3 regions of the Helicovermis profundi genome follow, and region 2 is predicted to be linked to each of the others. Evidence: predicted binding sites of a transcription regulator. Region 2 holds the regulator's gene; each other region holds the start of a gene.

Region 1 (11,458 bases), 620 kb from region 2:
ATGAGTATGGCATCATTATCTTCAGTAGCTGCAACTCTATTAATTCTTGGAATTATATATATTCTTATAATTAATATCAATAGTTTAGCTGATGGTGTTAAAGATCAATTTGACACAATAAATATATATTTATCAGATAATTTAACCTTAGATGACGTTAATACAATTGGTGATGAAATTTATAAACTTGAAGGGGTAAAAGATATAACGTTTGAAACAAAAGAACAAGCTTTAGAAAAATATAAAGTCGAATGGGGAGATAACGGATATTTATTAGACGGTCTTGAATCGAATCCTCTTCCAAATTCCTACATAATAACTTTAAAAGATATTGGATATGCAAATTATGTTGTAAATAAAATAAAAAAAATGAATGGAGTAGAAGAGGTAAAATATTATCAAGATATTATTGTAAAAATGATGAGTATTGCAAAGTTTGTTAGAAATGTTGGAGTGGGATTAATATTTATACTTATTGCAATTTCCACGTTTATTATTAATAATACGATCAAGTTAGCTCTTAATTCGAGAAAAACAGAAATTAGTATTATGAAATACGTAGGTGCTACTAGTTGGTTTGTTAAGTGGCCATTTTTACTTGAAGGAACATTTTTAGGTATTATGGGTGCTCTTGTTTCAACTGGTATAATATATTTTATTTACAAATATACTTTTGTTTTATTTACTAGTCATTTTTACGTTTTGATTGCAGCATATATTGTTAATGTCGATATCGTTATTAAAAATTTATTGATTATTTTTGTAATTATTGGTGCGGGTATTGGAGCACTTGGAAGCATATGGTCTATGAAAAAATACTTAGAAGTTTAGGAGGCTCATATGAAAAAAAGTAGACAATTTATACTAGTGATTTTGATGCTTTCTATGGTTTTTATGTATTCAAGTTTTGTATTTGCAAATGCAGATAGTGATATTGAACTTAAACAAAGTGAGCTTAAAAATATTAATAACAAGCTTAAGGAAATTGAAAAATCTAAGACGAAACTTAAAAAAAACAAGAATGAAATACTTAATAAAATTAATGGTATAGAAGATAATGTAAAAAACCTTGAAGGTGAACTTAATTTAATAAATAATAATGTTGAAAAATTAACTGTTGGTATCGCAGATACAGAAAATATTCTTAAAGATGCCACTGTAAAGTTAGAAGATAAAAAAACTCTTGTAAATGATAGACTTAGAATTATGTATAAATCAGGTTCAGTAGGCTATATGGAAGTATTACTTGGTGCTGAGAGTTTTTCTGATTTACTTACAAGAATGGATATGATACAAAAGATTTATGAACATGATAAAAATATGATTTCATATATGAAAGAACAAAAAAATTTAATAATTGAAAAAAAGAATAAATTATCTGATGAAAAAATTAAATATCAGGAGTTAATTAATGATAGAGAGACTAAAAAAATTCAACTTAGCACAAGCTTGAAAAAATTAAATTCTACTCAGATTAAATTAAAAAAAGATTATTCGGCTTTAGAGGAACAAGAAGATAATTTACTTAAAGATGCAAATGAAGTAACAAATATTATAAAAAAATTAAAATTAGCTAAAAATTATGTTGGTGGCAAAATGGCGTGGCCTACGCCAGGATATACGAGAATAACTTCACCTTTTGGCTATAGAATTCATCCAATAACTCATAAGAAAAAGCTTCATACAGGAATAGATATTGCAATTCCCTATGGTGAAAAAATATATGCAGCTCAAAGTGGTACAATTATTTATGCTGGATGGTTTGGAGGCTATGGAAAAGCAGTTATGATTGATCATGGTGGTGGATATGTTACTTTGTATGGACATAATTCGAAATTACTAGTTAAAGTTGGACAAAAAGTAAAAAGAGGAGAGGCGATATCGAAGTGCGGTACGACTGGTGCTTCAACGGGTCCTCATTTACATTTTGAAGTTAGAGAAAATGGAAAATATGTAAATCCTTTAAAATGGGTAGTGCCGTATTAAATAAGTAGCTACATTAAAAAAATAGTAATATACTAAATAAAAGGAATGATAAAAATGATGAAGAAAAGAAACGCAGCGCTAATCGTAGTACTTTCAATAATACTGTCTGCCATAGTAACATTCACTTTTAGTAATGTCGTACAAATAAAAATGGATGATAAAGTTGTGCTTACAAAAGATGATTATAACTACTTAATATCACTTAAAAATAGATATTCAAAAATTGAAAAATTAAAGGCTTATATTGATAAAAATTATTATATCCCTGTTGATGATAGTGTTTTTCAAGATGCAATGATTAAAGGTATGTTTTCTTCTTTAAATGACCCATATTCGGTATACTTTGATAAAAAAGCTTTTAAAGATTTTAATGAGCAAACGTCTGGTAAATATGCAGGAATTGGTATAATTGTATCTATTAATGATGATGGTTTAATTGAAATTATCTCACCAATTGAAGATACTCCAGGTGAAAAAGCTGGATTACTTCCAGGGGACAAAATTATTAAAGTAAATGGAGTGGTTGTTGGAAAAGATAACTATGCAAAAGCTATTGATATTATGAAAGGTGAACCTAATACTGATGTTACAATTACGGTATCAAGAGAAGGCCAAGATCCTTTTGATTTAGTTATAACTAGAGAAATAATTACTGTTAAAGCCGTTAAATCTAAAGTATTAGATAATGATATCGGATATATTAGAATTACTTCATTTGATACATCTTCGCATGATGAATTTAAAGATCATTTAAAAGAGCTCACAGATAAAAATATTAAAGGTTTAATAATTGATTTAAGAAATAACCCTGGCGGGTCACTTTATTCAGTTGATAAGATTGCTGATATGCTTTTAGGAGAGCAAGTAATAGTTTATACTGAAGATAGAGCAGGAAAAAAAGAATATTACAGATCTGATCCACGAAAAGTCAATGTTCCTATAGCAGTCCTTGTAAATAAGGGAAGTGCTAGTGCGTCAGAAATTCTTACAGGTGCAATAAAAGACTCTGGTTCAGGAACAATAATTGGAACACAAACTTATGGAAAGGGTGTAGTTCAAACAGTTAATCCGCTTGATGATGAAACAGGATTTAAACTTACTACTTCACAATATTTTACACCGAATGGAAATAATATTAATAAAATTGGTATTACACCAGATATTATAATTGAAAAAACAGACAAAGGTGACAACCAATTAGATAAAGCATTAGAAGTTATTAAAAATAAAATGATCAAATAATTATTGTATAATTATTTTAGGAGAAGTTAATGAAAAAAGTTATGAATATTCCATATATTAGATTGTTACCTATGGTAGTGATTTCAATATTAGCGTTTAAAATTATAAATCAAATGGGAGATGTTAGTAGGTATATTAATGCTTTTATTAATATATTAGTTCCATTCTTTTGGGCTTTTGCAATCGCTTTTATTGCTCATCCGTTGATGAGTAAAATTGAAAAAAAATTTAAAGTTTCGAGAAATATTAGCTTAATAATTGTATATACTATTTTGTTTAGTTTGTTAATTATGGTTATTTTATTTGTTTTACCAAGTATTGTAAAAAGTATAAAAGATATAATGGAAAATATTCCTATGTATGTTTCATCAATTGAAAATTTCTTGAAGACTAATTCTATTGATGTTTCACAGTTTAAGACTTTTGATGCATTCAAGAATTTTGATTACAAAAACATTGATAATACTCTTAAGAATTTAGAAAAGTATTTTAATGTTCTTTCAGGAGTTTTAACAAGTGTTATTAATGTTACTTCTAGTATATTTAAACTTTTAATTGGTGTTATTATTTCGATTTATTTATTAAAAGATAGAGAAAAATTTAAATTGTCTTTTAAAAAAACAATTTATGCTTTTTTAAAAAAAGATTTTGCTGAAAAAATAATACAACTAGGAAGAGAATCGAGGGATATATTTTCAAGTTTTTTTATGGGCAAATTATTGGATTCATTAATTATTGGAACTATAGCTTTTGTTGGATTTTTAATAATGGGTGCACCATATGCAACTCTTTTAGGACTTATTATAGGTATCACAAATATGATACCATATTTTGGACCATTTATTGGTGCAGTTCCAGTAGTACTTTTGGTGATATTTCAAAGTCCTATAACTGCCTTATATGCAGCGATATTTATACTAATATTACAACAGTTTGATGGATATATATTAGGGCCCAAAATACTAGGTGATTCAGTAGGTGTAACACCATTTTGGATAATACTTGCAATTATAATAGGCGGAGGCTTATTCGGAGTACTAGGAATGTTCCTTGGAGTACCAACATTTGCGGTTTTAAGAGTTCATTATCTAAAATATATAGATAAAACACTTGAATATAAAGGAATAAAAGAAATAAAATAACGTTATAGAAATATTTATTTTTGCAAGGTAGAATAAAATGTATATAAAATAATACTTCACACCAAAACTAGGTGTAAGTCGTATTATTTTATATACATTTTTATTAACAAGGTAAAGTCAAAAAATAGCCATCTAAAGTATGAAATTATGAATTTGTATTTAATTTATTAAGGTAAAAAGAGACGCCATGCACTTGTTTCTGGCATAAGATACCGTCATAAAAGTGTATGTTTTATAACCTGAGTTTGACACTTTTTAAAATACAAAACCAGCTATAACGTTGATTTATCAATATTTATCTGGTTTTGTATTTTGTTTTTTTGTGTTGTACGACAATTCTTTTTTCCAATTTCTAAGTTGTTCAATTCTGACTTTGCTATAATTTAATGATACGTCAAATAGTTTTTCTATATCTCTAAAAACGTCATTTTGTTTATTTAGTGAATATAATCCATTTCCAATTTTTCTGCACGTTGCATTTTTTAACGTTTCTTGTATTCTTCTAATTGAATATTTATTATCTAGTTTCATCTCTAATATTCTACTAATTAGAAGTGCTATGAAGCATACTAAAAAATGTCCTTCTATGTGGTCTTGATTTTTTACATAAACCGGTCTACCTTCTAAATCCGTTTTTAGCACTCTGAAACTTTCTTCTATTTTCCATAGTCCACGATATTTTTTTATAACTTCTTCATTATTAAGATCAAGTTCACTAGTTACTATTGTATAATAACCATCTAGACTTACGTCTCTTTTATATTTTTCTTCATCAAACTCTATATATGGCTCTATATCCTTTATTTCACCTGTTTTTTTATCTAGATTTTGTAACTTTAAATATTTTTTTATACCATAACTATTTGATGATTTATACTTTGATGGCGACTCTAAATATGTGGTAATTCTTTCTTCTAACTTTTCTCTTTTATGTTTTTCTCTATCATCAAAATTTTTTGACCAGAAACAAACTACTTTTTCTTTTAAAATAATTTTTTCTCCATTTTCATCTTTTGTTTCTCTTTCTCTAAAAAATGATTTTATTTTAAAGGTTCCATTTGGATTACATGCATAACCTTCATCTGATAATACTTCATCCATAAATGCTTTAGACGTACCTCTTATTTTCTGTGAAACGATGTAACCATCATTCTTAGATTTTAAATAAGCCAGATTTTTACCACTATTCAAACCTTTATCAGCAGTTAATATAACTCTTCCAAAGTTATATTGTTTTCTCATATTTTTAATGAATGGAATAAGTGTACTACTATCATGAGTATTACCAGGAAACAAATCATAAGCTATTGGTAAACCATTTGAATCTATAAGTAAACCCATTTGAACGATTGGCGTACTCTTTTTTTCTTTTGATGGTCCCTTTTTCTTTAAATCATCTTCTATTTCCGTTTCAAAATAATAATTTGTAACATCATAAAAAACAAGTGATGTATCTCGACCATAAGTCTCTGAAACTTTTTTATTTAAATGATTTTGTAAATCTATTTTTATTTCTGAAAGATTTGATAATGATTTGTAGACTGATTTTAAAGCTACATTAAATTCTTTAAAGTATTCATCCTGATGAGCTACAGTAGCTTTTTTACTCATTGGATTAAGTATTCTAGAAAAAGTAAGTAATCTCAGTATTTCATCAAGATCATATTTAAAGTTTTTTTCAAATTTATATTTTTTTATAAATTCAGCTATTTCAAGACTTTTATAGATGTTGTCTAAGAAAAAATATCCATAATTTTTATCTGTTTCTTGTTCAGAATTTGCCTTTAAAAGGTTATGAGTAATAACTACTTCGTTTTTTTTCATATTTTTAGCTTCAAATTTTAATTTTTCTAATATGTTTGGATCTTTAGCTTCTAATTCTTCTAAATTTCCATATTTTTTAATTGTTCTTTGTTTAGACTTACCAGTTTTATCTCTATATCCCTCAACTAAATAAACTTTTGTAAATTTAGATTTTTTACTTGTTGTTAATTTTATAAACATAAAAGTATCACCCATTATTATTATATCACATTGTAGCACACCGTACAACAAATTATTTTAAATTTCAGCATAAAAAAACGCCTAAAATTCAATCTTTAGACGTATTTTTTTTATTTTAAGTGTCAAACTCAGGAACGTTATAGAAATATTTATTTTTGCAAGGTAGAATAAAATGTATATAAAATAATACTTCACACCAAAACTAGGTGTAAGTCGTATTATTTTATATACATTTTTATTAACAAGGTAAAGTCAAAAAATAGCCATCTAAAGTATGAAATTATGAATTTGTATTTAATTTATTAAGGTAAAAAGAGACGCCATGCACTTGTTTCTGGCATAAGATACCGTCATAAAAGTGTATGTTTTATAAGGTAGAAAAAAATATGTATAAAATAATACGCCATGCACTTGTTTCTGGCATAAGATACCGTCATAAAAGTGTATGTTTTATAAGGTAGAAAAAAATATGTATAAAATAATACGCCATGCACTTGTTTCTGGCATAAGATACCGTCATAAAAGTGTATGTTTTATAAGGTAGAAAAAAATATGTATAAAATAATACGCCATGCACTTGTTTCTGGCATAAGATACCGTCATAAAAGTGTATGTTTTATAAGGTAGAAAAAAATATGTATAAAATAATACGCCATGCACTTGTTTCTGGCATAAGATACCGTCATAAAAGTGTATGTTTTATAAGGTAGAAAAAAATATGTATAAAATAATACGCCATGCACTTGTTTCTGGCATAAGATACCGTCATAAAAGTGTATGTTTTACAAGGTAGAAAAAAATATGTATAAAATAATACGCCTTACACCTGATTTTGGTGTGAAGTATTATTTTATACATATTTTTTTCCATTTGACGAAATATAAAAAAAATAATATAATAAAAAACGAACATATGTTTGATAAATGGAGTGTAATATGAATGAATTTAAAATAGTATCAGAATACAAACCTACGGGAGATCAACCTGAAGCAATTGAAAAATTAAGTGAAGACATTATTTCAGGGAAAAAATTTAATACCTTACTTGGTGTAACAGGATCAGGAAAGACATTTACTATTGCGAACGTTATAGAAAAAACACAAAAACCGACATTAGTTATAGCTCATAACAAAACGCTTGCCGCTCAGTTATGTAGTGAATTCAAAGAATTTTTTCCAGATAGTGCAGTTGAGTATTTTGTAAGTTATTATGACTATTATCAGCCTGAGGCTTATGTTGCTGCAAGAGATCTTTACATTGAAAAAGACGCATCAATTAATGATGAAATTGATAAGTTAAGGCATTCGGCAACTGCAGCACTTTTTGAGAGAAAAGATGTTATTATAGTTGCTTCTGTATCATGTATCTATGGTCTTGGTAATCCAATTGATTATAAAAATTTAGTCTTGTCTTTACGACCGGAAATGGAAAAAACAAGAGATGAAATAATTGAAAAATTAGTAGACATTCAATATTCAAGAAATGATATCAATTTCAAAAGGGGTACTTTCAGAGTTAGAGGTGACGTAATAGAAATATTTTCCGCTCAGTCGAGTGAAAAAGCTATTAGAATAGAAATGTTTGGAGATGAAATTGAAAAGATATGCGAAATTAATGTTATAACAGGAGAAATATTAGGATATAGAAATCATGTTTCGATTTTTCCGGCCTCTCATTATGTAACAACAAAAGAAAATATTGAAAGATCAATAATTGAAATAGAAAAAGAACTTGCAGAGACGATTAAAGCTTTTAAAGATGAAGGGATGTTAGTTGAAGCTCAAAGAATAGAGCAAAGAACCAATTATGATATTGAGATGCTTAGGGAGGTTGGCTTTTGTCAAGGTATTGAAAATTACTCTAGAATTATGGCAAACAGAAAACCTGGAAGCAGACCTTATACATTAATAGATTTTTTTCCTGACGATTTTTTAATAGTTATAGACGAATCACATGTATCGATTCCTCAAATAAGAGGAATGTACGGAGGCGATCAATCTAGAAAAACAAATTTAGTAGATTATGGATTCAGACTTCCATCGGCTAAAGACAATAGGCCACTTAACTTTACAGAATTTGAAAGTTTAATAAATCAAGTAGTATTTGTAAGCGCGACTCCAAATGTATATGAAAAGGAAAAAAGTGAGACTATAGTAGAACAAATAATTAGGCCAACTGGGCTTATTGACCCTACAATTGAAGTAAGAAAAATAAAAGGTCAAATTGATGATTTATATAATGAAATTCAGTTAAGAGTACAGAAAAATGAAAGAGTCCTTATAACAACTTTGACAAAAAAAATGTCAGAAGATTTAGCAAAATATTTTGAAGAAATGGATATGAAAGTTAAGTACCTCCATTCTGATATAAAAACTATGGAAAGAATGGAGATAATTAGAGATTTAAGACTTGGGAAGTTTGATGTTTTGATAGGAATCAATTTATTAAGAGAAGGTCTTGATATTCCAGAGGTTTCCTTAGTTGCAATTTTAGATGCAGATAAAGAAGGATTTTTAAGATCAGAAACTGCATTAGTACAAACTATTGGTAGAGCTGCTAGAAATGTAAATGGAAGAGTTATATTATATGCGGATAGGATTACAAAATCAATGAAATTTGCAATTGATGAAACTGAAAGAAGAAGAATTATTCAGAAAAAATACAATAAAGTAAATAACATTACTCCTACATCAATACTTAAAAATGTTAGGGATGTTATTGAAGCAACAAAAACAGTTGAAAACAATGAACTTTATAATTTTAATTTAGAAGAAAAAGAAATATTAAATGATATGTCTAAAGAAGAAATTATATCATTATTAGAAGAATTAGAAGGACAAATGTATGAAGAATCACAGAAGTTGGAATTTGAAAATGCAGCAAAATTAAGAGATAAAATTGAAGAGCTTAAGACAATGATATAGGAGAAAATAATGAGTAAAAAATATATTAGAGTTAAAGGTGCTAAAGAGCATAATCTTAAAAATATCGATATTGATATACCTCGTGATGAGTTTGTTGTTATAACTGGGCTAAGTGGATCAGGAAAATCTTCATTAGCTTTTGATACGATTTACGCTGAAGGTCAAAGAAGGTATGTAGAAAGTTTATCTTCTTATGCTAGACAATTTTTAGGGCAGATGGAAAAACCGGATGTTGAATATATAGAAGGTCTTTCTCCTGCTATATCAATTGATCAAAAAACTACCAATAGAAATCCACGTTCCACAGTTGGAACTGTAACAGAAATATATGATTATTTAAGACTGCTTTATGCGAGGATAGGTCTACCACATTGTCCGATTTGCGGAGAAATTATTGAACAGCAAAGTGTAGATCAAATTGTAGATAGCATTATGAAAATTAAAAGCGATACTAAAATTCAAATTATTGCACCAATAATTATAGGTAAAAAAGGTGAGCATAAAAATGAAATTGAAAAAATAAGAAAAGAGGGCTTTGTAAGAGTTAGAATTGACGGTGAACTTAAAGATATAAGTGAAGAGATTAAGCTCGATAAAAAAATTAAACACTCTATTGATATAATTGTTGATAGACTTAAAATTAAAGAAGGTATTGAAACAAGACTTACTGATTCTATAGAAACTGTTCTAAAATTAACTGAGAATCTTATAACAATTAATATTATCAATGAAGATAAAGATTTATCTTTTAATACTAAATTTGCATGTTCAAAACATGGAATAAGTTTAAGTGAACTTGAACCAAGAATTTTTTCCTTTAATGCTCCGTATGGTGCGTGCGAAAAATGTAAAGGACTTGGTTATGATTCTAAAGTTGATAAAGACTTAGTTATTCCGGACTACACATTATGTCTTAAAGAAGGTGCAATCGCACCCCTTGCAAATAGTGGAGAAGGAACTTATTACCTTCAACTAGTTACTACGGTATTGGTGGATAATGGTTATGATACTAGTACACCATTTAATAAGCTGCCCAAAAAAGTAATTAAAGAAATATTGTATGGAACGGGCAAAAGGGAACTTGAATTTAATTATGAGAGTAAATTTGGTGGAGTGAGAAAATATAAAGCTCCATATGAAGGTATGATTACAAATTTAGAAAGAAGATATAATGAAACAAATTCTGATTATATGCATAAAAAAATCGAAGAGTATATGAGTGTGGTTAAATGTGATAAATGTGGAGGAAAGAAGTTAAAAGATGAAGTGCTTGCGGTTACAATAGATGGAATAAATATATCTGATATAACAGAATATTCAGTTAGAGATTCTATTGAATTTTTTAAAAATTTAACAAACAACTTGAGCGTGAAAAATAATATAATCGCTGAACAAATTTTAAAGGAAATTAATGGACGACTTGAATTTCTTAAAAATGTTGGATTAGATTATTTGAATTTAGCAAGAACTGCTAAAACTCTTTCTGGAGGAGAGTCACAAAGAATCAGGTTAGCGACACAAATTGGATCAGGTCTTGTTGGAGTTCTTTACATTCTTGATGAGCCGAGCATAGGTCTTCACCAAAAGGATAATCACAAATTATTAGTAACACTTAGAAAATTGACTGATATTGGAAATACTCTTATTGTTGTCGAACATGATGAAGAAACTATTGCTAGTGCCGATCATATTATAGATATAGGCCCAGGTGCAGGTGAACATGGAGGTTATGTAATAGCAGAAGGCACTATTGATGATATTTTAGTAAATGAAAACTCTCTAACCGGTCAATATATGTCGGGAAAGAAAGTAATTGAAGTCCCAAAAAGAAGGAAACATAGAGATGAGTGGATTTCTGTAAAAGGTGCAAGTGAAAATAATCTTAAAAATATAGATGTAGATTTTCCATTAGGTGTTTTTACAGTAGTAACAGGTGTTTCAGGATCAGGTAAAAGCACATTAGTAAATGAAATACTATACAAATCTGTTGCAAATAAACTTTATAAAAGTAAAGCAAAACCGGGTAAACACACTGGAATTGAAGGACTTGATTTAATAGATAAAGTTATTGATATTGACCAGTCGCCAATAGGAAGGACTCCAAGGTCTAATCCTGCTACATATACAGGTGTATTTGATCATATAAGAGATATTTTTGCA
Region 2 (11,458 bases):
TGATATGCTACTTCTAAAATTGTTTATAGTCACAAATAAAACACCTACGTTTTTTTTACTATTATCTCCTAAACACACATCTTTTATATCTTTTTCACCTATCAAAGCGATCGTTTCCTTAGGAACAAATTTATAGTAAACTGCATTTAGTTCTTTCATATCATTGATATAATTATTTAAATTTGCCATAAGGGTTTTAAATACCTTTGAAAGATCACCCACTTCATCATTTGTAGTAACATCTATTAATACATTGAAGTTGTCATTAGATATTTCTTTAACACTTTTTGTAAGTAGAATCAGTTTTCTCAGAGATATATTCAAAACAAACACTATTATAAAAACTAGTAATAATGTTACTATCAATATTTGCTTAAGGGAATTTGTTGTAAAAGTTCCGTCTACATTTGATCTATATCCTGCATATTTCATTCCTACTTGAATAATTGCTATTACCTTACCACTTTGATCAAAAATTGGTTTCATAGTAAAGATATAATTATCATTTGAACCAATTGCATTGATTATTTCTCCATTTTTTGCCTTTTTAAATGATGAATTATTCCCTAAAATTCTTTTTTGAAACATCATAAAATTATTTTCAGTATCTAATATTTTGTAAACTTCATTATATTTAACAATATCAACTACTACATATATCCCTCGAATATCTTTAGTTATACTAGCCAAATCCTCTAAATTACTACTTGCATTATTTACTCTAAGACCAATATAACCTTCTTTAGTTAATAATGAATAAAACGCTTTGTATTTTTCTTTGTCAATTTCCTTGTATATTTTTATGTTCTTGATAAAGTCTACTAAATATTTATCACCTTTTTTATCTTCAATCAATTTTATTTGATTATCAATCAATGTATTAAATTGAATATATTTACCATTTTTTATGTCATCACTGTATTTTTTGAACTCACCTATTACACTATAAAAAACAAAAACAAACATAATAATAAAAATAACTGGTATAATAATTAATGTCATTTTTAAGGAAATTGATAATTTTTCTTGCAATATATATTTATAGAAATATTTACATGTGTAAATTACAAGTAAAATAAAGAATAGAAAAATTAAATAGAATACAATTCTAAAAAATACAATTCTTTCTGACAAATTATATTTGCTATTTAAAACATTATTATTAAAATTTGTGTTATTTATAAGATAATCTTGTGTACCATTTATTGTAAGTTTTTTTATAAGGGAATTATTGTTCCTATCAGTTAAAGATATTAATAAATCCTTATTAAACTTAAAAATATTATTAATAATTAGTTTTTCTTTTAAAAAGCTATTTACTAGTTTCAAATTCAAAGAGCTATCAATTAAATAAATTTGACTGTTTGAATTATAGAAGAATGTATTTCCAATTAAATCGCTATATATTTGTATCACGTTTCCATTAATTTCTTCTAAATTAATAGAAAATTTTTCTTTTAGTGAGTGCTTATAGTATACATATTTCGTTAAATTAATTTTATTATCTAAATAAAAAACCAACTTATCTTCAACCAAAGACAAATTTTTTATTTGACCCGTTAAATAAGGAGCATCTTCTTCACTATAATTTTTGCTAAAAACTATTTCTTTTTGTTTGCCATAATTATCAAAATGTATAATTTTTTCTTTCTTTATCCATGAATCAAATTTTCCATATTCAACAAAATGTGCATAGATATCTCCATTTTTCCCTACAACTAAACTACTAAGATTTTTATTTTCATAAGAAAGATGAATTAGATTTTCAACTTTATTTTTGCTCAGCTTTACAATATAGTAATTTGAAGAGTCTAAATATAAAGAGTTTTTACTAGACTTAAAAATACCTAAAAAATCCAATTTTTTCAAAGTTGTTATATTTAACGTTAATAAACCATAGTTATTATCTGAATCAATATACAACTCTTTATAATTGAATTTATCACTATCCTCAATATTAATATTGCCATATGTAAACGTACTAACAGGTTCATTAAATACGTAAGAATTTGATATTATTACATAAGCTAAAATACCTATAATAAATAATAAAAACGTAAAAAACACTGCATGTTTTTTCATAATTAATACTCCTTTTCATTTTTATTCAAACAACTTAATTATTTAAAAGGTGTATACAGGTGTTATCACAAGGTTGAAAATTCTAATTAACTAAACCTATTTACAAAATAATTGTTGTGAAAATATAAAATAAATATATATAATATATATATCTATTTATTTTAATTTAAAACAATTTTTTACTCTATAAATATTATTTTATGAAAATATGTTTTTTTTACATAAATATTGTGTATAAAAAAGATATGATAAAGCTTCATTATATAAGGAGTTATTATGAAAAAATTTATTGCTCAATTTCAAATATTATTAAATATTGTGATCAGACCTATTAGAAGAAAGTTTTCTGTTACTAAAAGAAAAATAACAAGAGCTCCTTTTAAATCGTCTAGAAAACTCGTAACAAAACTAGTTGGTAATATAAGTAAAAAAGAAGTTTCTCTAAAGAACTACTTTTCAATTGGTAGATATTACATTTCAAAGCGAGCAATTATTATATTAATTTTACTGCTAATTATTGCTATTTTTTTAGGATATAAATATCTTTCCAACAATACTATTCTTTATAAAAAATTTTATAGCACTAGTGAGATCACTTACACAGGAAATGCAAAAATTTATAATAATAAAATTGACAAAAATTTAATTTATTCTGGAAAAATAAGTAATGGTTTACCCGATGCTAGTGGTACTGCATTTTATGATAATTCTAATAAAAAATATATAGGTGAATTCTCTAATGGACTCTACAATGGAAAAGGTATTTTCTTTGATAATTTAAACCACAAAAAATATGAAGGTGATTTTAAAAGTGGGAGTTATGATGGTTATGGCATTAAATATTATAATAATGAGGATGTTCAATACGAAGGATATTTTGCAAACGGTGAATATAATGGAAATGGAAAAAGCTATGATAATTTTGGAAATTTGATTTATAAAGGTAATTACGTGAATGGTAAGTATTCAGGTGATGGTACTTTATTGTATGAAAATGGTAATATAAAATATTCAGGCTCATTTAAAAATAATGAGTATTTAGGAAATGGAAAGGAATACTTTGAAAACTCTGCTCTAAAATATGAAGGTGGATTTGAAAGTGGAAAATACGCTGGTATGGGTAGTTTATATAAGTCTAATGGTGACATTCTTTATGAAGGTGAGTTTTTAAATGGACAATATGTAGGTCATGGAATTTTGTATTCAAAAAACAAAATTATATATGAAGGCGAATTTAAAAATGGTAAATATTTCGATAAAGGAAAGGAATATTTTTCAAACGGGAATATTAAATATGAAGGAAATTTTGAAAACAATCTTTATGATGGTGATGGCGTATTATATTATAATAGTGATAATAATTATGTAGAATATAGTGGCGTATTTAAAAAAGGCAAGTTTTATGGAGAAGGCACTTTATTTGCAAATTCTCCGGAAAATCCAATCGTCTATACAGGAGCTTTTATAAATAATAGTTTTAACGGAGTTGGAAGCTTATATAACAAGGATGGTCTTTTAATATATGAAGGTGGATTTAAAAAAGGATTATATAATGATTTTGGTGTGCTTTATAAAAAAGATAATATCATTTATAGTGGTAACTTTAAAGACGGTTTATATAGTGGCCAAGGAATTAAATTTGATAACAGTGAAACAATATACAGTGGAACTTTCAAAAATGGTGCTTATAATGGTTTAGGAACTTTATATCTTGCCAATAACCCTATATTTATTGGATATTTTAAGAATAATGACCTTGTGATTCAAGAATTTTTAGGAAAAAGTGATAAAGAAATTTTAAATTCTATTGGCTCACCTGACTCGAACATTATAAAAAATAGTTCTGAAATTACTTTTATCTATACTGATTTAGGAATGGTTATAAATTTTAAATACAACAAAAACCACATAATGAGTGTAAATAAGGTTATTATAACTAATAGTATTACAGTTGACAATATCAATACAACTATGTCAGCTTCGATAGTAAAAAGCTTAATCGGTGAACCAAGCAAAATAAATATATATAATATTAATAACATTGAATATAGCGACTATATATATATATTAACTAACTATAATTTAAAAATAATATTTACTGCAAAAGAAACACATATAGAAAGTATACAATTTTATAAGTAGAAAATTATATATAAAAAACAATCTAAAATCTTCATAGATTTTAGATTGTTTTTTTAATCATAACACAATATTTTTATCAGATACCTTATTGTCTTTATTAATGTAGCTAGCAAAGGTAATTAGTAAAGTTATTTAAAAGTTAATGGAATATAAATAATCTGACCTGGATATATTTTATTTGCATCAATATTATTTTCATTTAGAATAACGTAAACAATTGTTCGTACATCTTCTTTTGAATCTAAATGTTCTTCATTATATTCTTTTGCAATAGACCATAGAGTATCACCGTATGAAACTGTTACGGCAGTATATTCTGTTTTGCTTGCTCCTTCTGCAATATTCAAAGTATAACCTAGAGAAATAATAATAGTAAAAATTAGAATCATAAAAAATGTAAACCTTTTTTTGTTAGTTATTCTAATTTTTCTTTTTCTGTGAGGTTTTCTTATATAGTTAGTATGTAAATTAGAATTTTTAATCAATTAAATCACCTTCCCTATTTTTAGAACAAATGTTCTGTTAGTTATATTATAACCGAACGTCTGTTCTTTGTAAAGAAAAAACAGAACGTTTGTTTGATTATTTTTTTTTAATATGATATACTACTGTATATTGAACGGTTACGAGACTAAAAAATATTGAGGTGTTTAATTTGTATTCTGATTTATCAAAAAAACAAGTTCTAATTTTAAACTATATAAGAGCAGAAGTAGCAAAGAAAGGCTATCCACCTTCTGTTAGAGAGATTTGCCTTGCTGTAGGACTAAAATCTACTTCAACTGTCCATGGACATCTAAAAAAAATTGAAGAAAAAGGTTACATAAGAAGAGATTCTACTAAACCAAGAGCAATCGAAATTCTTGAAGACACATTAAGTGATACATCACTAATTAACACTAATACGGCATATATTCCTCTTGTTGGAAATGTAACTGCAGGTGTTCCCATCTTAGCAGTTGAAAACATAGAAGAACAATTTCCTGTTCCAAGCGACATGGTTAACTCAGGAACATTTTTTATGTTACGTGTTCAAGGTGACAGCATGATTGAAGCAGGCATATTTGACAGAGATTATGTAATAGTAAAAAAGCAAAATCAAGCTAAAAATGGTGATACTGTTGTGGCTCTTATTGATGACTCAGCTACTGTCAAGACTTTCTATAAAGAATCTGATCATATTAGGTTGCAACCTGAAAATTCTGCACTTAGCCCAATTATTTCTAAAGACGTTTCTGTTCTTGGGATTGTAAAAGGTGTGTTTAGAAGAATGTAGTCAACATAATAAGATTATGCTGACTACATATGAATATATGTAAAAAAAGTAAGGTCTAACGCCTTACTTTTTTGTTATTTTACAATTCTTTCATATTAATATTATATACTTGTAAATTTTTCTTTTTAATATTCTTAGATAACATAATTGCTAGATGTTTTATAGAATCAGTACTCGTAATACATGGAAGACCGTTTTCAATCGCTCCTCTTCTAATTTTTTTGAAATACGAATTATATTTTTCATTAAACGAAGAAAGACTTACTACAAAATCAAATTCCTTATTTTTTATTTTCACAATTGTTTCACTAAAAGTTACTTCATGTATCAAATCACACTTTTGATTATATTTATTTTTATAATAAATATAATCCTCTTCACTTACATATATATTGACATTATTTTCTATTAAATCCCCTATTATTACATCAATTTCTTCAGTTTTATTTTTGCCACCTGAAAAAAATATTTTTTTTATATTTTCTCCTTCTATCCCAATTTTAATCATAGACTTATAAAATGCTCCATAAAAAGTTTTATCAATACTGATTGTTTCTCCTGTTGATTTCATCTCAGGACCTAAAATGGTATCTTCATTTTTTATTTTATAAGTTGAAAACACAGGACTTTTTATATAATATCCATTATTATGTTCTTTAGACTCTAAATCTAATTCTTTAATTTTTTTATTTCCCAAAATAATATCAATTGAGCTTTCTACTAAATTTATACCACTTGCTTTACTAATAAAAGGAATTGTCCTTGAGGACCTTGGATTTACCTCAATAATATAAATTTTATTATTTGATAATACATACTGTATATTAAATAAGCCCACAATACCAATTGCAGTAACAATTTTTTTACTTATAACAAATAATTCATCCAATACTATTTTACTTAAATTTATTGGCGGAAAAACAAGAGCACTATCTCCTGAATGAATACCACTTCGATCAATATGTTCCATTATACCTGGTAAAAATATATCCTCTCCATCGCTTATTCCATCAACTTCTATTTCGATTCCATCAACATATTCATCAATTAATATAGTATTGTTTGGATTATTATTAAATGCATTATTGATGTAAGATGATAAATTATTGTAGTCATATATTATTTTCATTCCAAGTCCACCAAGTACATAGCTTGGCCTAACTAATACAGGATAAGATAGCTCATTTTTTACATTTTCACTTAAATTATTATTATCCACTCCAAAACCTTTAGGATATAGTATTGATTCATTTTCAAGGATTTTTATAAATTCACTTCTTTCTTCTGCTTTATGCAGAGCATCATATCTTGACCCTAATATATTTACTCCATTTTCCTCAAATTTTTTAGCTAGCTTAATTGATGTTTGTCCACCAAATTGAAGTATTACTCCATATGGTTTTTCTTTATCAATTATATTCATAACGTCTTCAAAGGTTATTGGTTCAAAATATAATTTATCAGATAAATTGAAATCGGTGCTTACAGTTTCAGGATTATTGTTTACAATTATTGTTTCAATATTTCTTTTTTTAAGAGCAAGTATTGCATGAACTGTTGAATAATCAAATTCAATGCCTTGACCTATTCTAATTGGACCTGAACCTATAACAATTATTTTTTTTCTGCTACTAACCTTTATTTCATCATATACATTATACGATGAATAGTAGTATGGACTTATTGCATCAAATTCACCGCCACATGTATCTACCATTTTATAAGAAGGAAAAACATTTAATTTTTTTCTATATTCTCTAATTAATAATTCAGTAGAAAAAAGAGTTAGATTTGCAATGCCCTTATCTGAAAATCCATTTTTCTTTAAATTTTCAATTTCCTTTTTTGTAATAGTTTTATAATCTCTATTGAAAATGCTTTTTTCTAATAGTACAATATTTTTTATTTTACTTAGAAAAAATTTATCTATTTTTGTTATTCTTTCTAATAAGTCAATACTTACTTCTCTTCTAATCAATTCTGCCAAATAAAATATTCTAATATCATCAACAAATTTTATTTTATCCAATAATTCACTTAAGGTATATCGTGTAAATTCTTCATTATATAAAGAAAAATATTCCATTTCCAAAGATCTAATAGATTTTAATAGTGCACTCTCAAAATTCCTTCCAATTCCCATAACTTCACCTGTTGCCATCATTGATGTTCCAAGCTCATTTTTAGAATTTCTAAATTTATCAAAGGGAAGTTTTGGAATTTTAACTGTAATATAATCAAGAGAAGGCTCAAATGAAGCCTTTGTTTTTTTTGTTACATCATTTACAATCTCATCTAAAGTATAGCCCAAAGAAATCATTGCTGTAATCTTTGCAATTGGATACCCAGTAGCTTTAGAAGCTAGTGCAGAAGATCTACTTACTCTTGAATTAACCTCAATAACTACATACTCTTTTTTTATCTGATTGTAAGCAAATTGAACATTACAACCTCCAACTATATTTAAACTATTAATAATTTCTATACTTGCATTTCTTAAATTTTGATACTGAATATCAGAAAGTGTTTGCGATGGTGCTACTACAATACTATCTCCAGTATGAATACCCACTGGATCAATATTTTCCATGTTACATACAGTTACTATATTTCCATTTTTATCTCTCATCATTTCATATTCAATTTCTTTCCATCCTTTAATAGATTTCTCTATTAGTAATTCACTTGTAACGCTTAAGTTAAGTCCTGAAGTAACAATCCTTTCAAGATCTTCTTCATTTTCTGCAATTCCACCACCATTTCCACCTAATGTGTATGCTGGTCTTATTATTAATGGATAACCTACTAACTCTGCTATATTTTTTGCCTCATCTAAACTTTTCACTAAAGAAGATTTTAAGACGGGTTGATCAATTTCAATCATTTTATTATAAAATAAATCTCTTGATTCCGAGTTTTTAATATCTTCAATTTGAGTACCTAATACTTTAATATGATATTTATCTAAAAGGCCATTTTCTTCAAGTTCAATACCAACATTTAAGGCAGTCTGTCCTCCTACGCTAATCATTATAGAATCAGGTTTTTCTTTTTCAATTATTTTAACTAAAAATTCTAAAGTTATTGGCTCCATATATACTTTATCTGCTATTTCTTTATCTGTCATTATTGTAGCTGGATTATTATTAATTAAAATAGTTTCGATTTTATTTTCTTTGAAGACTCTACATGCTTGAGTACCTGAGTAATCAAACTCAGCGCCTTGACCAATTACAATAGCACCGGAACCAATTATTAGTACTTTTTTTATTTTATCCATTTATGCCTCCTTCTTAAGTAGTAATTTTAAAAATGAATCAAACAAATAGTCTGAGTCTTTTGGACCAGGTGAAGCTTCAGGATGATATTGAACACTAAATACTGGTTTGAATTTATGACTTATTCCTTCTACAGTATTATCGTTTACATTTATATGAGTAATTGTAATTTTATCTAAATCTATGGTATTTTCTTCAACTACATAACCATGATTTTGTGCTGTTATATAGACCCTATTATTAAAGATATCTTTTACTGGTTGATTGGCGCCTCTATGTCCAAATTTCATTTTTTTAGTATTACATTCAAGTGCTAATGCTATTAGTTGATGACCAAGACATATACCAAAAGTAGGATAATGATCTATAATTTTCTTAACAGTTTCTATAATATTTATAAGTTCTTTTGGGTCTCCTGGTCCATTTGATAGAAATACACCATCAATTTTATAAGAATTAATTGTCTCAAAATCTGTGTCAGCTGGAAAAATTATTAATTCAATGCCTCGAGCTAATAATGAATCTAAAATATTTTTTTTAATACCAAAATCAAGAACACCAACCCTTTTTAATGACTGGCCTTTTGGCTTTAACTTATAAATATTTTTTGTGCTTATTTTATATACTGGTTTAATATTTTCATATTCCTTAATATCTTTAATTAATGTTGGCATACTACTAAGACTCGAAATAATAAGGCCATTTATTACACCCTTTTCTCTAATAATTTTAGTTAAATGTCTTGTATCTATATCACTAATACAAGTAATATGATTATTAAGTAAAAATTCGTTTAATGAGTAAGAATTACTATCACTTTCATCAACATAATTATTGAATTCACTTACAACAAGCCCCCTAACTTTTATAGACTTTGATTGATTAACACTATTATCAATTCCATAATTTCCTATTAGTGGGTAAGTTAATACTGCAATTTGTCCATAATAAGAAGGATCAGTCAAAATTTCTTGATAACCTGTCATACTTGTATTGAAAACGACTTCACCAAAAGTTCTTTTTATTTCTCCATGTAACTTTCCCTCGAAAGTCGTTCCGTCTTCTAAAATTAAATAACCTTTCATAAATCCCCCTTATATTAATTCTTGTTTTTGCATAATTATGTATAGTTATATACTTTCTAATCTATTTTGGGCAAATAAAATAAAAGGCATGTATCTATATGTATATTTATGCATGACCAACTAAAAAAAATAGCGCAAACATATAATATATGAATAACCCCATCGATTGATTAATAATTAAAATATACACCTGCACAAAGCGCACGCCTTTTAATATCAATGAAATCATATCTCTGTATGATTTATTCATCTAAATATACTAATATGTATTGTATCACAAATTTATAATTATGCAAGATAAAGAATGAAAAAAAGTATGCAGATTTTAAATTCCACATACTTTTTTTAAAAGTTTACTACTTTTTTCTAACTAATAAAAGTATTACTTATGCATCATTATAATTAATTAAAATAATTCAACTTTATCATCTTTAACTAGTCCTAAAATAAGTTTTCTACTCTCAACGAATTCACTTGTAAAAGTATAAGCATTTAGTAATCTTCTTTTAGAATCTTCTATTTTTTCTTCTTTATTTGCATATAAAACTGCAATAACGTCGCCTTTAGTTACTTTATCTCCAACTTTCTTTTTAAGCATAATTCCAGCGCCTAAATCAAGTATATCATCTTTTGTCTCTCTTCCAGCACCAAGTACCATTGCTGCAATACCAATATCATCAGACTTTATTGATTTTACGTATCCATCTTCAGGAGATTTTATTTGAACAATTATTTTAGCATCAGGTAGTTTTGAAATATCATCAATTACTTCAACATTTCCACCTTGACACTCAATAAATTCTTTGAATTTAGTTAGAGCTTTTCCATTTGATAGATTTTCTAAAACTAGTTTTTTAGCTTCTTCTACAGACGAAGCACCTTCTCCTAGATATACCATATTACTAGCTAAAGTTACAACTAAATCAGTAAGATCTTTTGGTCCAATATTATTAAGAGTATCTATTGCTTCTTTTACTTCAAGAGCATTTCCTACCGCGTAGCCAAGTGGTTGTTCCATATCTGTTATAATTGCAATAGTATTTCTCTTCATGCCATTACCGATATTAACCATAGCCGTGCTAAGTTCCACAGCACCATTAATATCTTTTACGAAAGCTCCACTTCCACATTTTACGTCTAGTACAATAGCATCACTTCCTGCAGCAAGTTTCTTACTCATAACACTTGCAGCAATTAAACTTATATTATCAACTGTTGCAGTAACATCACGAAGAGCGTATAGCTTTTTATCTGCAGGTGCTATATTGCTTGTTTGACCAACAACGGCAATTTTATGAGTATTTACATTTTCAATAAATTCTTCTGTTGTAAGTTCAATATGAAATCCATCAATTGATTCTAACTTATCTAGTGTACCACCAGTATGACCAAGTCCACGTCCACTCATTTTAGCTACAGGGACTCCACACGATGCAACAAGTGGTCCAAGAATTAATGTAGTTGTATCACCAACACCACCAGTTGAATGTTTATCAACTTTTATTCCATTAATATTAGAAAGATCAATTGTATCTCCAGAATTCATCATTGCATATGTTAAATCAACTGTTTCTCTCGTATTCATTTTTTGTAAA
Region 3 (11,458 bases), 310 kb from region 2:
TAAACAATAACCTTAAAACTGTTAGAAAAAAGTATATATTTTCTATTTTACTTGGATTTTTTAGTATTTTAGCAATATATAGTAATTTAATTTATGATATTTCTATGGAAGGTTATAAACTTACTAATATTAAAGTTTTATCTATAGATGGAGTGATTACTGCATTTAACTACGGCGTAATTGGTACGTCGTCTGGTTCTATAGGTACGCTTTTATCCTATGCATTAGTTGGATTGTTTGGAAAAATTGGAACTTATGTTGTTTCCCTTATTCTTTTATTTATTGCAATTGTAATCGGCACCAAAATTTCAATTGTAGATATCTTTAATTCACAAAAGAAATTTGCAACGAATGTAGTTACAAATGCTAATAGACAATACAAAGAGAAGAAAGCTGTATCAAAAGAAAACATTAAACAAAATATAGAAGAGATAAAGCAGAAAAAAACTGAAAAATTTAGCGACTTTGATAGCAATAATTATGTTCTTGATAAAAATATAGAAAAAACTTCTACTAGTGTAAGTTTACCCAGTAATGCTGTAAATACTTCGTCAGAAGAAAGTATGAGTATTAAAATCAATGCATTTGATGACGAAGTAAAATCAAATGTTGTGAGTGAGCCAAGTACAGCTAGTAGTATTAATAATAATGAAATGAATAAGTCCGGTGAAACTCAAAACGTTCAAGTAAAAACAAATAAAGAGATAAAAAAAGAAAATTCAAAAATTAGTAAAAAAGAAGTTAAGAAAATTGAAAATGATCTAGAAAAAGCATCACATATGGAGTATGAAAATTATATTATTCCAAGTGTAAAAATGCTTAGTAATAGTAAAGTTACAGGAACATCAAATAAAAAAGAAATTTTAGATATTGCAAGGAAACTTGAATCAATTTTAGCTAGCTTTAAAGTTGAAGCAAAAGTTGTTCAAATTAGTAAGGGGCCAGCTATTACAATGTTTGAACTTCAACCAAGCCCTGGTGTTAAGGTTAGTAAAATAGTTAATCTTTCAGATGATATAGCTCTTGGACTTGCAGCTCAGCAAATTAGAATTATCGCTCCAATTCCAGGAAAAGCAGCAGTAGGAATTGAAATTCCAAATAAAAATACTTCGCTTGTAACTTTAAAAGATGTCCTTGATACTAAAGAGTTTAGGGATAGTAAATCGAAATTAAGCTTTGCACTTGGAAAAGATATTTCAGGTAACTCTATAGTAAGTGATCTATCTAAAATGCCACATTTACTTATTGCAGGCGCTACAGGTTCTGGTAAAAGTGTATGTGTTAATACCTTAATTGCATCAATTCTTTTTAATGCAAGGCCTGATGAAGTAAAGCTCCTTATGATAGATCCTAAAGTTGTTGAGCTTAATAATTATAATGGTATACCTCATTTGATACTTCCTGTAGTGACTGATCCTAAAAAAGCATCTATTGCATTAAATTGGGCTGTTCAGGAAATGACAAATAGATATAATACTTTTGCTGAAACTTCTGTTCGTGATATTAATTCATACAATAAAAAAGCTGAGAAAAATGATCTTGAAAAAATGCCTAAAATAGTTGTTATTATAGATGAACTAGCCGACCTTATGATGGTGGCGCCAAACCAAGTTGAAGACGCGATATGTAGATTGGCACAGATGGCTAGAGCTGCTGGTATTCATTTAATTGTTGCAACTCAAAGACCATCAGTTGATGTAATTACTGGTTTAATTAAGGCAAATATTCCGTCAAGAATCGCATTTTCAGTTAGTTCCCAAATTGACTCAAGAACAATTCTTGATATGGGTGGTGCAGAAAAACTTCTTGGTAAAGGAGACATGTTATTTTCACCAGTTGGATTATCTAAACCTATGAGAGTTCAGGGTGCCTTTGTTTCCGATGAAGAAGTTGAAAATTTAGTTGCATTTGTTAAAGGACAATCTGGTCAAGTTAATTATGATGAAGGAATTTTAGAAAACACTTCAAGCACTTTGTTTATTGATAATAATGATGATGAATATTTAAGACCCTCAATAGAGCATGTAATTAATTCTAAGCAGGCTTCAGTTTCAATGCTTCAAAGAAAGTTTAGAATAGGATATAATAGGGCAGCTAGAATTGTTGATGAAATGGAAGAAAGGGGTATTGTAGGTCCAAGTGCTGGAAGTAAACCAAGAGAAGTATTAGTTGGACCAAGTTTTTTAGAAGAGGATTCAAGCGGAGAAAATCTTAACACTACTAGCGAAAATCTGTGATGTATTTGATCGATAGTAAATCAATAAAATAATAAATACTTATATAAAAGAAAGGAAAATTATGAATTTAAAAATATATTTTGAAACACTTGGCTGTGCTAAAAACCAAGTAGACTCTGAGATGATGATTGGTATAATGAGCAAAAATAATTATAATATTGAACTTGATCCATCAAAAGCTGATATTATTGTTGTAAACACTTGTGGTTTTATTGGAGATGCAAAAGAAGAATCAATTAATACGATTATAGAGCTATTAGAACATAAAAAAAATGGTATATGTAAAGTTTTTGTAGCCGCGGGTTGTTTGGTTGAAAGATATGCGGATGAACTTGAAAAAGAACTTCCAGAAGTTGATGCATTTATTGGAACAACAAAATTTGTAAATATTTATTATATTATTGATGAAATTTTAAGTAATAAAGAAATTAATAGCAAAAGAATTACTGCAACTGGAGATATAGACGATGATATTGATGAAAATATTCCAAGAATACTTTTGTCTCCCAATTATTATGCGTTTTTAAAAGTCTCAGAGGGTTGTGATAACCTTTGTACCTATTGTATTATTCCCAAATTAAGAGGTAAATATAGAAGTAGAAAAATGGAAGATATAGTTCTTGAAGCAAAAGATTTAGTTAGTGGTGGAGTTAAAGAATTAATTATAATAGCACAGGACACTACAAGATATGGAATTGATTTGTATGGTAAATATAAGCTTTCTGCTCTTTTAAAAGAACTTAATAAAATTGAAGGTTTAAAATGGATTAGACTGCAATATTGTTATCCAGATGTAATTGATGATGAATTAATTGATGCAATAGCGACTCTTGATAAGGTTGTTAAATATATTGATATACCAATTCAGCATGCATCTAATTCTGTGTTAAAAAGAATGAATAGAAATACTTCTAAAGAGCAGCTTTACAGTGTTATAAATAAACTTAGAGAAAAAGTTAGTGATATTGTTATTAGAACGACTTTATTAGTTGGTTTTCCTGGTGAAACTGATGAGGAATTTAATGAACTTAAAGAATTTATTTCAGATGTAAAACTTGATAAAGTTGGAGTGTTTGCCTATTCACTTGAAGAGGACACAGCTGCAGCTAAAATGAAAAACCAAGTAGATGAAGAAATTCGTGAAAATAGAAAAAATGAACTTCTTGCTATTCAAGTACAAATTTCATCAGATAATCTTAATAAATTTTTTGGACGAGAAATAGAAGTAATTGTAGAAGAAAAAGTGCCTAAAGAGAACGTATACCTATGTAGAAGTTCATATGATGCACCGGAAGTAGATGGAATCGTATATGTTAATACTGAAAAAGAACTTGAAACAGGCGAATTTATATCAGTAAAAATAATTGATTCTATGGAATATGATTTGATAGGAGAGTTTTGATATGAATTTACCTAATAAAATTACACTTAGCAGAATATTATTAGTACCTGTATTTTTGTATTTTTTACTTAATAATTTTAGTGTAGATTCACCAAATTATGTGGCGCTTATTATATTTATTCTTGCATCAATAACTGATTTTTTAGATGGGTATTTGGCGAGAAAATTAAATTTAGTATCGAAACTTGGTAAATTTATGGATCCACTTGCAGATAAATTATTAGTTGCTGCGGCTTTAATCGGTTTTGTACAAACGGACCAAATAAGTTCGTATTTCGTATTTATAATTATTTCAAGAGAATTAATTATTAGTGTTTTTAGAGCAGTTGCAGCAAGTGAAGGTGTCGTTATATCTGCAAGTATATGGGGCAAAATTAAAACTAATACTCAAATACTAGCTATAATTATGCTTTTATTAAATAATGCACCATTTAATGGATTAAATATTAGAATTGATATGATTACTTTATATATTGCAACTATTGCAACTGTAATTTCTGGTATCGATTATATTTATAAAAATAGAAATGTTTTAAATTAATGGAGATGATAATGTGAAGGCAGCTATACTTACAATAGGAACTGAACTATTAATGGGTATGACATTAAACACTAATAGTGAGTATCTATCTAGAAAATTAAATGAACTTGGTATTAGCGTTATGTACCATTCTACTGTAGGGGATAATGAAGACAGGATAATTGAGGATATTAATAGACTTTACGAAAAAGTTGATTTAATAGTTACATCTGGTGGACTTGGGCCGACAAAGGATGATATTACTAAAGAAGTTATTGCAAATGCATTAGGACTTGATTTAGTACTTAATGAAGAAGTTAAGCTTGGTTTAATCGAAAGGTTTAAAAAATACGGAAGAAATATTACTGAGAATAATTTTAGACAGGCATATTTCCCTAAAGATTCTATTATTTTAGATAACGATTTTGGTACAGCGCCAGGGTGTATAGTTAAAAAAGGTAAAAAGATGGCTCTTTTACTTCCTGGACCGCCTAGAGAAGTAAATCCAATGTTTGAAAATTACGCTTCTAAAGAACTTCAAAAGATGAATAAAAATATAATTACTTCAAAATTTATTAAAGTATTTGGTATGGGTGAATCAAAAGTTGAAGATAAAATTATGGATATAGTTGAAAATCAAAGCAACCCAACTATTGCCACATATGTTAAAAGTGGAGAAGTGCTTATTAGAGTTACTTCGAGTAGTGAAAATGAAGAAGAAAACTATAAGTTGATTAATCCTATAGTTGATGAAATTACAAGTAGAATAGGTGAATATATTTTTAATTATGAAGATATGTCACTCCCTGAAACAACTATAAATCTTCTTTTAGAAAAGAAATTTACAATATCTACAGCAGAGTCATGCACAGGTGGGCTTATTGCAAAATTAATTACAGATTTTTCTGGCGTATCTGATATTTATAAATGTTCTTTAATTACTTATGCAAATGAAGCAAAAGTTAAAGAATTAAATGTAAGCGAACAATCTTTAGATGAATTTGGAGCTGTTAGTGAAGAAGTTTGTCTAGAAATGCTAGATGGACTCTATGAAAAAACAAAATCTGATATATGTATCACTGTTACAGGAATTGCAGGTCCAAATGGTGGAAGTGAAGAAAAGCCTGTTGGACTTGTATATATCGGTATAAAATATTTTGATAATACCTTTATATTTAAAAAGAACTTTAGAGGTGGTAGAGAAAGAATTAGGATGAATACTGCTTTATTTGCATTTAATGAAATTAGGAAAATAGTGACGACTTAATGTGTAATAGATTCTAAATTTTAAGTTTTACATGGCTTAAAATTTAGAATTTTATTTTATTGTAGAAGAACGAATTGTAAAAATATGTATTTTGTGTTAAAATAAAAATAGAAGTTATGCGGAGAAAAGTTAAAATTGTTAAATTTATTGGATGAAATAATTATTTTAAAATTTTTTTAATGATTAATGCTTGTAAAGGGTATATAAGCAGTGCAGCCTATCAAAACTTCGTTTTGCTTGGCCGCGGGCTTTTAGCCCTATGATTAATTGGATTAAATAATTATTTTAAAAATTTTCTTAATGATTAATGCTTGTAAAGGGTATATAAGCAGTACGGAACGTTTAACTTTGTTAAACTCACCGCTCTCTTTTAGCCCTATGATTAATTGGATTAAATAATTATTTTAAAATTTATTAATGATTAATTATTTGTAAAAGGTATATAAGCAGTGCAGCCTATCAAAACTTCGTTTTGCTTAGCCGCGGGCTTTTAGCCCTATGATTAATTGGATTAAATAATTATTTTAAAAATTTTCTTAATGATTAATGCTTGTAAAGGGTATATAAGCAGTACGGAACGTTTAACTTTGTTAAACTCACCGCTCTCTTTTAGCCCTATGATTAATTGGATTAAATAATTATTTTAAAATTTATTAATGATTAATTATTTGTAAAAGGTATATAAGCAGTGCAGCCTATCAAAACTTCGTTTTGCTTAGCCGCGGGCTTTTAGCCCTATGATTAATTGGATTAAATAATTATTTTAAAAATTTTCTTAATGATTAATGCTTGTAAAGGGTATATAAGCAGTACGGAACGTTTAACTTTGTTAAACTCACCGCTCTCTTTGCCCTATGATTAATTGAGTGGAATAATTATTTGTTAAGGTTATATAAGCAGTGCAGCCTATCAAAACTTCGTTTTGCTTGGCCGCGGGCTTTTAGCCCTATGATTAATTGAAATAAAATAATATTTAAAACTTAGGAGCTTGTTTTAAATATTATTTTATTTCAATTAATCGCACTGCTTTTTTTGTTCACGAGTCTTGACATACTGGTTTTTTTCGATATAATATACTTAACAGAACATTTGTTCTAATTTTAAAGGGTTGGTGAAATTTTAATGGCAAAAGTAAATGATAATAGAAAAAAAGCACTTGATACTGTACTAGGTCAGATAGAAAAGCAATTTGGTAAGGGTTCAATTATGGTATTAGGTGATGAGGGTTCAAGGTTAAATGTTGAAAGTATTCCAACGGGTTCTTTGGATTTAGATATAGCGCTTGGTATAGGCGGAATTCCTAAAGGTAGAGTTATAGAGATATATGGTCCTGAGTCTTCAGGTAAAACTACGGTTTCTCTTCATGCTCTAGCAGAAGCACAAAAGCAAGGCGGTGTAGCGGCATTTATTGATGCTGAGCATGCTCTTGATCCTGTTTATGCTAAAAATATTGGTGTTGATACAGATAATTTAATTCTATCTCAACCAGATACTGGTGAACAAGCTCTTGAGATTGTCGATGCATTAGTTAGGTCTGGTGCTGTTGATATTATAGTTGTAGATTCAGTTGCAGCTCTTGTTCCAAAAGCTGAGATTACTGGTGAGATGGGTGATAGTCATATGGGTCTTCAAGCAAGACTTATGTCACAAGCTCTTAGAAAACTTACTGGTGCTATTAAAAAGTCAAATACAAGTGTTATTTTTATCAATCAGTTAAGAATGAAAATTGGAGTTATGTTTGGTAACCCTGAAACTACTACTGGTGGTAATGCACTTAAATTCTATGCAAGTGTTAGGCTTGATGTAAGAAAGATTGATACACTAAAAAAAGATGGAGAAATTATTGGTAATAGAACTAAAGTAAAAGTTGTTAAAAATAAAGTGGCTCCTCCATTTAAAATTGCTGAATTTGATATTATGTATGGTAAGGGTATTTCTAAAGAAGGAAGTATTTTAGATTGTGCTGTTAAAGCTGATATTGTTAATAAATCTGGTTCTTGGTTCAGCTATAAAGATGAAAAACTTGGTCAAGGTAGAGATAACTCAAAAAATTACTTGCTTGAGAATTTAGATATTTTAAATGAAATTGAAGAAAGAGTAAGAATTCATTATAATTTGATTGAGACTGTAGATGCTCCGAATCAAGAAACTGGAGAAATTTAGGAAGATCATATAGTGAAAAACTGTATAAATGTTAACTGCATAATAGTATAGAAAACAAAAAATAAACTGCAAAAGTCTAAGTAACGAGGCTTTTAGCAGTTTGTTTTTTTGAAAATATTTTAGTTTTTAGTTTACTATAAAATTTTTAAATTCTTCACTTAGTGGTGATAAAGATCGTTTTTTATGAAAAACAAAATAAAAATATCTAACGATGTCAATATCCTTAATTTTAATTTCTTTTACAAGATTAAGTTTTACTTCATTAATTATTGCTTTTTTAGACATAAAGCTTATTCCAAAGCCACTCTCGACCATTTTTTTTATTGTTTCATTATCTTCAATTGTAGCAATAACATTTAATTTACTTATATCAATTCTTGCATTTTTAAGGGCAGTTTCAACAGTTTTTCTTGTGCCAGAACCAATTTCTCTAAAAATTATAGGATACATTAGTACATTTTCGATTGACAACTCTTTAACGTTTTTAAATGTTGAATTATTAGGAGCTATTAAAACGATTTCATCTTCTAGTATATTGATATATTCTAAGTTTTTATTGTTTTCCATGGCTCCTACAAGTCCGAAATCAATTTCCCCAAGTAGTATTTTATCTATAACTTGTTTTGTGTCATTTCTAAGGAGCGTGTATTTTACATCGGGATATTTGCTACTAAATTTCTTAATAACTGTGCTTAAAAAATATTGTTCTGGTATAGTACTAGAAGAAATCTCGAGTTTACCTTCAAGTTTGCCTTTATATTCGTTAAGCGCAAAAAAGGTTTGTTCTTTTTTATTTAATAAATTTATTGCATTTTCAAAAAGTATTTCTCCTGCTTTTGTTAATGTAACTTTCTTGTTTGATCTATTTAATAATACTGTATCGAGTTCTTTTTCAAGTATATGAATATGGTTGCTAATTGTAGGTTGTGTTAAAAATAATTTTTCAGCAGCCTTAGAAAAACTATTTAATTTAGCTATTGTCACAAAACTTTCTAATTGTTTAAAATCCATTTTTCACCTCTATAATTTAGAATAATTCACTTACATTCATGTACATTATAACAGATTTTATAATATTTTTTTAATATATTGTATGCATTTGTATGTTAAAATATATGTATAGATAGATTTGCTTTAGAAGTAGTTATTATTAATAATAAAATTTTAAGTTTTTGAAAGCTAATTAATTCTTATAGGAGTAATATATGAATAAAGGAAAATTATATTCTTTACTAAAACAAAATGAAGGACCAAAACTTGATTTTAAAGAAGAAGTTGATATTACATGTGAATCAGGTAAAAAAGAAATGGCAAAAGATATTATTGCGATTGCAAACAGCCAAGGCGGAAGAGGATATATAATAATTGGTGTTGTAGATAAGACAAAAGTTATTAAAGGAATTGGTGATAAAGAGTATAGGGAAGAATCTATTCAGCAATTACTCAGTTTAAGATGTGACCCTCCACTTGTTGTAAGAGTAGAAAAAGTTAAGGTTGAAAAAAAAGAAGTTTGCGTAATTATTATATTTAGGAGTTTTCAAAAACCGCATCAAATGCGTCAAACAGGCGCGTTCTATCTTAGACGGGGTTCAACTACAGATGTTGCTAGAAGAGATGAAATTGCGAGTATGCTTCAATATAATGGCATTATAAACAATGAAAAGACACCATTATTTAATATGAGCTTAGATGTATATGATAAAGATTTGATTGATAGCTATTTGAGAAAAATAAATTTAATTAATCAAGTAGATAATTATTCTCTTCTGAATAATCTTGGCATTTTTCATTATGATAAAGATAGTGATTCTTTTGTTCCTACTCTTGGCGGAGTACTTATGTTTTGTAAGAATCCACAACTTTTTTTGCCCTATACTGGTATAAGAATTGTAAATCGATTTTCAAAAGATAAAAAGGTTGTGTTTGTTAAAGGAAATATTTTTGATATGATTGATAAAGTGGTTAACTATTTTATGAATTTAGATATTAATTATCCTGTTGATGCTGTAAAAGAAGCGGTTATTAATGCTTTAATACATAGGGATTATTTTGATATATCCAGAGAAATACTTATAAATGTTGGAAAGCGAAAAATTGTTGTAAGTAATCCAGGTAGTACATTTGGGAAAGAAAGGGTTAATAATTTAATACATAATTCGAATCCTAGAAGACGAAATAACTGGTTGTATAATGTTTTTTTAATAGTAGATAGTGGCAAAAATCTTGATAGAGGATTATTTTTTATAAAATCAAGTTTCGAAGAAAGAGTACAATTTATAAATATTAGAAAAACAAATATTTTTAAAGTAGTAATGCCAGGAATGAATAGTTTAAACAAAAACTAAGGTAAAAGCTAAATAAAACAATTGAAATGGAGAGGATGAAATGAGCAGAAATAAAAAAGTGTTTATAGTAGATGATGATCCTAATATATCTGGACTAATCTCACTATATTTATCAAAAGAAGGTTACACTACAACAGAATTTTTATCAGGAAAAGAAATGTTAACAAAGTTTTCTGAAAATATTCCTGATTTAATTTTACTTGATATAATGCTTCCTGAAATGGATGGATATGAAGTATTAAGGGAAATTAGAAAAATAAGCAAAGTTCCCGTTATTATGGTTACTGCAAAAAATGATACATTTGATAAAGTGTTAGGGCTTGAACTTGGGGCAGATGATTATATGGTTAAACCATTTGATCCTAAAGAAATGCTTGCTAGAGTAAAGGCTGTTATAAGAAGATATTCAGATACGACTGATGATTCGAATGTATTAGTTCTTCCGAATTTAATTATTAATATGACTGATTTTAATTTAACTTATTTTGGTAAGAAGATGGAAATTCCACCAAAAGAAATGGAGCTTCTTTATCATCTTGCAAGTCATCCAAATAGAGTTTTTACTAGAGAACAGTTACTTGATCAGATATGGGGTTATGATTATATAGGTGAAACAAGAACAGTAGATGTTCATATTAAAAGATTAAGAGAGAAACTTAGTAACCAAACAGAATGGGAAATAAAAACGGTATGGGGTGTTGGATATAAATTTAGATTAGACAAGTAAGGTGAAATTATGAAAACTATTTTTAAAAAATTATTAATTGTATATTTAGTTGTACTTTTTATAGCGTATATTATTATTAGTGCTGGAGCGAATTCTGTTCTCCAGTACTTCTTTATTAATGAAAAAAAAGCGACCTTATTAAAGCAAGCGGAGTCATTTCAAGAAATGTATTTAGAAGCATGTCAAACAGGTGTTTTAGATGTTGATAAAGTGAGAAGTGAATTAATTTCTTTTCAAAAATATACTAGATCAAGTATATGGCTTATAAAGTCAGATGGAAGATTCTTACTTAACAATGAAAAAAATAGCTTAGTATTTAGTGATTCAGGTATTACTGTAGGTGATCTTAAAAAAGTTTTTGAAAAAAATATAATTACGAAACGTGGTTATATGAATGGTGTAACTGATCAAGTTTTAGTAATTGGTTATCCAATAATTGTTGATAATTCTGCTCATCTTGGTATGTTTATGATGGTACCTATGCCGGAAATATATAAAACTACATCGGCAATTTTTATGATAACAGTTATTGCCCTATCAATTTCTGGACTTATTGCAATTATAATTCTTTTTACAATTACAAGAAGGATTAATAAAGAAATTTCGAGTTTAACAGATGCAGTTAGATATATAGCAAAAGGCAATTTTGATAAAAAAATCAAAGTAAATAGAAACGACGAAATCGGAGAGCTTGCAGAAAGTTTTAATTATATGGCGGATGAACTATGTAAGCAAGAGGCTAAAAAGAAAAAGTTTATTTCAAACTTATCACATGATTTAAGAAGTCCACTTACCTC

What was found. The regulator LexA, encoded in region 2, represses DNA repair genes until DNA is damaged. The targets are predictions, from matches to a motif close to AGAACANNTGTTCT.
Region 1: a site for LexA is predicted at 7,280-7,293, ahead of uvrB (excinuclease ABC subunit UvrB). Genes of this name have one in related genera too.
Region 3: a site for LexA is predicted at 6,509-6,522, ahead of recA (recombinase RecA). Genes of this name have one in related genera too.

Annotation. Positions count from the first base shown of each region.
Region 1 covers NZ_AP028654.1:912,674-924,131, forward strand. Annotated here, with positions in the region: gene ftsX (permease-like cell division protein FtsX) at 1-831, shown strand, start outside; gene AACH12_RS03935 (murein hydrolase activator EnvC family protein) at 841-1,986, shown strand; gene AACH12_RS03940 (S41 family peptidase) at 2,041-3,228, shown strand; gene AACH12_RS03945 (AI-2E family transporter) at 3,258-4,370, shown strand; gene AACH12_RS03950 (IS1634 family transposase) at 4,659-6,374, opposite strand; gene uvrB (excinuclease ABC subunit UvrB) at 7,310-9,298, shown strand; gene uvrA (excinuclease ABC subunit UvrA) at 9,308-11,458, shown strand, end outside.
Region 2 covers NZ_AP028654.1:1,537,443-1,548,900, reverse strand. Annotated here, with positions in the region: gene AACH12_RS06815 (methyl-accepting chemotaxis protein) at 1-2,082, opposite strand, end outside; gene AACH12_RS06810 (MORN repeat-containing protein) at 2,359-4,224, shown strand; gene yneA (cell division suppressor protein YneA) at 4,353-4,709, opposite strand; gene lexA (transcriptional repressor LexA) at 4,880-5,500, shown strand; gene carB (carbamoyl-phosphate synthase (glutamine-hydrolyzing) large subunit) at 5,580-8,780, opposite strand; gene AACH12_RS06790 (carbamoyl phosphate synthase small subunit) at 8,781-9,863, opposite strand; gene AACH12_RS06785 (pyrimidine-nucleoside phosphorylase) at 10,270-11,458, opposite strand, start outside.
Region 3 covers NZ_AP028654.1:1,850,298-1,861,755, reverse strand. Annotated here, with positions in the region: gene AACH12_RS08250 (DNA translocase FtsK) at 1-2,237, shown strand, start outside; gene rimO (30S ribosomal protein S12 methylthiotransferase RimO) at 2,299-3,639, shown strand; gene pgsA (CDP-diacylglycerol--glycerol-3-phosphate 3-phosphatidyltransferase) at 3,641-4,180, shown strand; gene AACH12_RS08235 (competence/damage-inducible protein A) at 4,194-5,426, shown strand; gene recA (recombinase RecA) at 6,549-7,589, shown strand; gene AACH12_RS08225 (selenium metabolism-associated LysR family transcriptional regulator) at 7,716-8,600, opposite strand; gene AACH12_RS08220 (AlbA family DNA-binding domain-containing protein) at 8,795-9,934, shown strand; gene AACH12_RS08215 (response regulator transcription factor) at 9,975-10,661, shown strand; gene AACH12_RS08210 (sensor histidine kinase) at 10,671-11,458, shown strand, end outside.